Regions from separate parts of the Agrobacterium sp. NPDC058088 genome, predicted to be linked through region 2. Evidence: predicted binding sites of a transcription regulator. Region 2 holds the regulator's gene; the other holds the start of a gene.
What was found. The regulator HrcA, encoded in region 2, represses chaperone genes, less so after heat shock. The targets are predictions, from matches to a motif close to GTTAGCACTCNCNNNNNGNGAGTGCTAAC.
Positions count from the first base shown of each region.

Region 1: the regulator HrcA is predicted to act here: its motif matches at 1,736-1,764, upstream of groES (co-chaperone GroES).

Region 1 covers NZ_JBHVSU010000002.1:231,359-234,765, reverse strand. The annotation lists gene ACFVTJ_RS06395 (bifunctional riboflavin kinase/FAD synthetase) at 1-558, opposite strand, end outside; gene ACFVTJ_RS06390 (TIGR01459 family HAD-type hydrolase) at 603-1,451, opposite strand; gene groES (co-chaperone GroES) at 1,822-2,118, shown strand; gene groL (chaperonin GroEL) at 2,192-3,407, shown strand, end outside.
Region 2 covers NZ_JBHVSU010000005.1:95,170-98,576, forward strand. The annotation lists gene ptsN (PTS IIA-like nitrogen regulatory protein PtsN) at 1-320, shown strand, start outside; gene grpE (nucleotide exchange factor GrpE) at 402-1,037, opposite strand; gene hrcA (heat-inducible transcriptional repressor HrcA) at 1,152-2,243, opposite strand; gene rph (ribonuclease PH) at 2,379-3,095, shown strand; gene rdgB (RdgB/HAM1 family non-canonical purine NTP pyrophosphatase) at 3,113-3,407, shown strand, end outside.

The DNA.
Region 1 (3,407 bases), on a different contig from region 2:
GCCCGCGGCGCCCGCCACATCACCCTCGCACAGAAGCGCGCGTATCCGGCTGGAAGAGACGACATCCGCGCCCTCGTCGCGGAAGGCATCCACCAGCGTCACGTCAAATCCATGGCGTTTGCCGGCTTCCATCAGGAATGCCGGCCCGCCTTCGCGCCCCTTGCCGAAATGGAAATCGAAGCCCGTGACGACGGCGCTCGCATGCAGCCAGTCAATCAGAATGGACTGGACGAATTCCTCCGCCGAGCGTTGCGAGAACTCCCGGTCGAACGGGTATTCGATAACGGAGCGGAAACCGATGGCCTCGAGAATGCGCGCCTTCAATGGCGCAGGTGTGAGGCGGAAGACCGGCACATCGGGGCGGAAGACGGAACGGGGATGTGGCTCGAAAGTCAGTACCAGCGCGGGAACGCCACGCGCTTCGGCCAGTTCCAGCGCCCGGTCCAGAACAGCGCGGTGGCCGCGATGCACGCCATCGAAATTGCCTATCGCGATGACACCGCCGCGAAGGTTGTCCGGCAGCGGCTCCTTTTTTTCATTGCGATGAAAGACGGTCATGGCAGTCGATCCATTATTTTACGCCGGTTTAAGCCAGACGTTTCTCAGGCAAGGCGGGGCATCCACCAGCCGGGAGCAGCGCCCTGCCCTTTGAGATAGGCGTTCAGAAGCGCCTCGTCCGTCTGGCCATTCAGCGTATATTCGGCGGCGTGAATGCCGCCGCTGATATAAAGAAGGTTGAGGCCGCTCGCAATCGCGCCCTTCACATCAGTCGGCATGCCATCGCCAATGGCAAGCACGCGATCTTTCGGGAAATCGCCGCGCACTTCTTTCGCCGCGGCAAGGCAGGCTTCATAGATCGGCGCATGCGGTTTGCCGGCAATGCGGATTTCGCCGCCGAGCTGTTCGTAATAGGCCGCCATGGCGCCAGCGCAGGGAATGATGCGCTCGCCGCGCTCCACCACCAGATCAGGGTTGGCGCAGATCATCGGCGCGTTGCGGGAAATGAAGCCTTTCAGCATGTCGGTATAGTCTTCTGGCGTTTCCGTCTCGTCATCGAAGAAGCCGGTGCAGACAACGGATTCCGCTTCCGCCTCGCCAACAACCTCGACATCGAGGCCTTCTAGCAGCGGCATGTCACGCTCCGGCCCAAGCAGGAAGACTTTTTTAGGGCCTTCCGCAATCAGCCCGCGGGTCACGTCGCCAGAGGTGATGATGCGGTCATAGGCCTCGTCAGGCACGCCGAGAACGCGAAGCTGGGCGATGACGCCGGGGGCCGGGCGCGGCGAATTGGTGATGAGCACCACCGTCTTGCCAGCCTTGCGGGCTTCGTGCAGCGCAACCGCGGCATCCGGAAAGGCGCTGACGCCATTGTGCAGCACGCCCCATACATCCGAAAAAATAACGTCGAACCCATCAGTGATTTCGCCGAGGGTTTGAATGCGATGGGCCATGAGATGCTTTCCGGATGCGAGAAAAGGGTGTGCGTGACATGGCAAAGCAGGACGCCGATGGCAAGGAAAAAAGCGGTGCTGGGCCCGCCTTCCGCCCTCTGGCCACCATGCGAACATAAAACCCCTCTATGCGGGAACCAGCAGCCGTGCCGCCGGAAGAGCGATTTCGTCTCATTCAGAAGGCACCGGAAATTTCTGTCATGGAACGCTGATAACCATAAGCCGTGAAATTTTTCCAACGGCGCGTTCTTGACTCAAGCGGAACGCTTCCTTATCTCGGCTTCGCTGGCACTCAAACAAGAAGAGTGCTAACACCCATCACGCGAGCCTCTGAAAGGTTCGTGAAGTCATTTGATCGAGGGATTAGGCAATGACAAGCACCAATTTCCGCCCGCTTCATGATCGCGTCGTCGTTCGTCGCGTAGAATCCGAAGCCAAGACCAAGGGTGGCATCATCATTCCCGATACCGCCAAGGAAAAGCCGCAGGAAGGCGAAATCGTCGCCGTCGGTTCCGGCGCACGCGATGAGTCCGGCAAGGTCGTCGCTCTCGACGTCAAAGCTGGCGACCGCGTTCTGTTCGGCAAGTGGTCGGGCACCGAAGTCAAGCTCAACGGCGAAGACCTTCTGATCATGAAGGAAGCCGACATCATGGGCATTATCGGCTGATTTCGGCCAACCCATCCTTCCTTAAATTTCAAGCCGGACCCGTTCCGGCCATTCGAAACCAGGAGTTTTGAACATGGCAGCCAAAGAAGTAAAATTCGGCCGCACAGCACGCGAAAAGATGCTCAAGGGCGTCGATATCCTCGCTGATGCAGTGAAGGTAACCCTCGGCCCGAAGGGTCGTAACGTTGTTATCGACAAGTCCTTCGGCGCACCGCGCATCACCAAGGACGGCGTTTCCGTCGCCAAGGAAATCGAACTGGAAGACAAGTTCGAGAACATGGGCGCACAGCTCGTTCGCGAAGTTGCCTCCAAGACCAACGACATCGCCGGTGACGGCACCACCACCGCCACCGTTCTGGCCCAGGCCATCGTTCGCGAAGGTTCCAAGGCAGTTGCTGCCGGCATGAACCCGATGGACCTGAAGCGCGGTATCGATCTGGCCGTTGCTGAAGTCGTCAAGGACCTTCAGGCCAAGGCCAAGAAGATCAACACGTCTGAAGAAGTTGCGCAGGTCGGCACGATCTCTGCAAACGGCGAGCGTCAGATCGGTCTCGACATTGCTGAAGCAATGCAGAAGGTCGGCAACGAAGGCGTCATCACCGTTGAAGAAGCCAAGACCGCTGAAACCGAACTCGAAGTCGTTGAAGGCATGCAGTTCGACCGCGGCTACCTGTCGCCCTACTTCGTGACCAACCCTGAAAAGATGGTTGCGGACCTCGAAGACGCCTACATCCTTCTGCACGAAAAGAAGCTCTCGAACCTTCAGGCCATGCTGCCGGTTCTCGAAGCTGTCGTTCAGACCGGCAAGCCGCTCGTCATCATTGCTGAAGACGTTGAAGGCGAAGCTCTTGCAACGCTCGTCGTCAACAAGCTGCGTGGCGGCCTCAAGATCGCTGCCGTCAAGGCTCCTGGCTTCGGCGACCGCCGCAAGGCCATGCTGGAAGACATCGCCATCCTGACCGGTGGTACCGTCATTTCGGAAGACCTCGGCATCAAGCTCGAAAACGTTACCCTCGACATGCTCGGCAAGTCGAAGAAGGTTTCGATCTCCAAGGAAAACACCACGATCGTTGACGGCGCCGGCCAGAAGTCCGACATCGAAGGTCGTGTTGCCCAGATCAAGGCGCAGATCGAAGAAACCACCTCCGACTACGACCGCGAAAAGCTGCAGGAACGTCTTGCCAAGCTCGCTGGCGGCGTTGCTGTGATCCGCGTTGGCGGTTCGACGGAAGTTGAAGTGAAGGAAAAGAAGGACCGCATCGACGACGCTCTCAACGCGACGCGCGCTG
Region 2 (3,407 bases):
TCCAGCGTGAGAAACTTGGCTCCACCGGTGTGGGCCATGGCATTGCCATTCCGCACGGCAAGCTGAACAGCATTCACCAGATCACCGGGGTTTTCGCGCGTCTTGAAACGCCGGTCGATTTCGAAGCGCTGGACGACCAGCCGGTCGATTTGGTGTTCCTGCTGCTTGCGCCCGAGGGCGCCGGCGCGGATCATCTGAAGGCGCTATCGCGTATTGCGCGGGCGCTGCGCGACCCGGAACTGGTGACCAAGCTGCGTGCCACGGATTCCGACACCGCAATCTACGCCTTCCTCAATCAAGAACAGGCGACGGCTGCCTGAGCGCAGCTCGATCCTTTCCGTTATACGGCAATAAAAAACGCGCCCTGAAGGCGCGTTTTTTATGACGTACGGACAAATGCCTTACGCGTCTTTTTCATTGAGAGACGAGGTGCCCGGTTCGGCAGACGCGGCGGTCTCCACCTTCGGGCCGCCCTTGGCGACACCGACCATGGCGGGGCGCAGCACGCGGTCGCCAATGGTGAAACCGGCCTGAATTACCTGCAGCACGGTATTGTTTGGAACCGCCGTATTCGGAATTTCGAACATGGCCTGATGGAAATTCGGGTCGAACTTCTGGCCCTCGGCATCGATCTTCTTGACACCGTGGCGTTCCAGCGTCGACAGCATCGAACGTTCCGTCATCTCGACTCCTTCGATCAGGCCATTGAGACCGGCTTCGCCATTGGTCTTGAGTTCATCCGGAATTGCTTCCAGCGCGCGGCGAAGATTATCCGAAACGGCAAGCATGTCGCGTGCAAAGGCAGCCAGCGAATAGGCCTTGGCGTCCTTGACATCACGCTCGGTGCGGCGGCGAAGATTGTCCATCTCGGCGGCAAGGCGCAGAAATTTATCGCGCAGATCGGCGTTCTCAGCCTTGAGCAGCTCCACCGGATCGGGCTCTGCCGTTTCGGCCTGTTCTTCACCTGCCTGAGCAAGATCGACAAACTCTTCCGCGACGTCCGCGTCAGGTCCGGGCTTTTTTGTATCGTCGGTCATGACGTTCTCCAGATTAGAATATTGTTGGTTGCGCCCGATATCGAGCTTTGACGGGCAAAAATCAAGGCTTGCGGCGAAAAGCTTGCCGCATTCTCTGACCTTTGCCAGCTTGTCCTACCTTTGCTTGCGGGAAAGGCGCGCCATGATCTGCGCGGTATAATCCACCATCGGCACGATACGCGCATAATTCAGCCTGGTCGGGCCGATAACGCCGACTGCACCCACTACCCGGTTGTCTTCATCGCGATAGGGCGCGACGATCAGGGAGGAACCGGAGAGCGAAAACAGCTTGTTCTCCGAGCCGATGAAAATCCGGACCCCCGAACCGCTTTCCGCAAGGTTGAGAATTTCGATGAGGTTTTCCTTGCGCTCCAGATCGTCGAACAGCAGGCGCACCCGGTCGATATCTTCTTCACCGGCGAGACCCTCAAGCAGGTTGGAGCGTCCGCGCACGATAAGGCGGCCGAGTTTGCCCTCCTCACTGTCGCCTGCCCACATGGCGAGACCCCGCTCCACGAGGTCCTGCGCCAGCATACCGAGCTCCGATTGCAGTTCCGCCCGTTGCGTCTGGAACTGGCCGCGCAGTTCCTGCAAGGTCTGGCCGGACAGGTGGGCGTTGATAAAATTCGCTGCCTCGGTCAATTGCGACGAGGAAATGCCCGCCGGCAGCTCGATGATGCGGTTTTCGACCTGATTGTGGTCGCCCACCAGCACGGCGAGCGCTTTGGTGGGCTCCAGCCTTATGAATTCCACATGTTTGAGGATGACATCATTCTTGGCGGTCAGCACCAGACCGGCGCCGCGCGACATGCCTGAGAGCATGCGGCTTGCTTCCGTCAGCAGCCCTTCCAGTGACTGCTCGTGACCCGCGACCGGCCCAATCTGGCGGTCGATATTGGCCCTCTCCTCCGCTGGCAGGTCACCCACCTGCATAAAGGCGTCAACGAAGAAGCGCAGCCCCGTCTGCGTGGGTAGACGCCCGGCGCTAATATGCGGAGAATAGATGAGGCCGAGCTCCTCGAGATCGCTCATGACGTTGCGGACCGAGGCGGGCGAAAGCGACATCGGCAACAGCCGCGACAGGCTGCGCGAGCCGAGCGGCTCACCCGTATCGAGATAGCCTTCGACGATGCGCCGGAAAATTTCCCGAGACCGTTCATCCAGCAACGATGCCTGATCTTTTGATAGCGGTGCGGAAAAACCCATTTCGTCCGTTCTTTGTCGTTCAAACCAGCTCGCATCAATATAATGCGTTGCAACGCTGCGGCAAAATGGAAATTGGCTTTGCAAAAGCCCAGAGCGCGCCTTAGAAGGCAGGAACCAACATGGAGAGTGGATCATATGCGGCCTTCAGGCAGAAAAACCGACCAGATGCGCAAGGTTTCCTTCGAGCGCAATTTCTCGAAGCATGCCGAGGGCTCCTGTCTCGTGAAGTTTGGCGACACGCATGTGCTCGTTACCGCCAGTCTTGAAGAAAAGACCCCACCGTGGCTGCGCAACAGCGGCAAGGGCTGGGTCACCGCCGAATACGGCATGCTACCGCGTTCCACCCATGAACGCATGAAGCGCGAGGCTGCCTCCGGCAAGCAGGGCGGACGCACACAGGAAATCCAGCGCCTCATCGGCCGTTCGCTGCGCGCGGTCGTTGATCTGCAGGCACTTGGCGAGCGCCAGATCAGCATCGACTGCGATGTCATTCAGGCCGATGGCGGTACCCGCACCGCCTCCATCACCGGCGCATGGATTGCCCTGCATGATTGCCTGAAATGGATGGAAACCCGCAACATGATCAAGGTCGAGAAGGTTCTGAAGGACCACATCGCCGCGATCTCCTGTGGCATCTTCGCCAACCAGCCGGTAATCGATCTCGATTATCTCGAAGATTCCTCGGCCGAGACGGATGCCAACTTTGTCATCACGGGCTCGGGCGGCATCGTCGAGGTTCAGGGAACGGCCGAAGGCGCGCCCTTCTCCGAAGAAGAATTTCTGACGCTGCTCGGTCTTGCCAAGGCCGGCTGCAGCGAACTGGTTGCCCTTCAAAAACAGGCGATCGCCTGAGCCGACAGGAAAGTACCATGCGCAAGCTCGATACCAGAACGATCGTCGTCGCCAGCCACAACAAGGGCAAGATCGCCGAAATCGCCGATCTGATCGGGCCTTTCGGTTTTTCCGCCAAATCCGCGGCGGAACTGAACTTCTCAGAACCAGATGAGACGGGCACCACCTTCGAGGAAAATGCCGCTATCAAGGCGCTTGCTTCCGCGAAGGCATCCGGTCTGCCCGCCTTGTCCGACGATTCCGGCCTTGTCATCGACGCGCTTGACGGTGCCCCCGGCGTCTACACCGCCAATTGGGCTGAGACGGCCGATG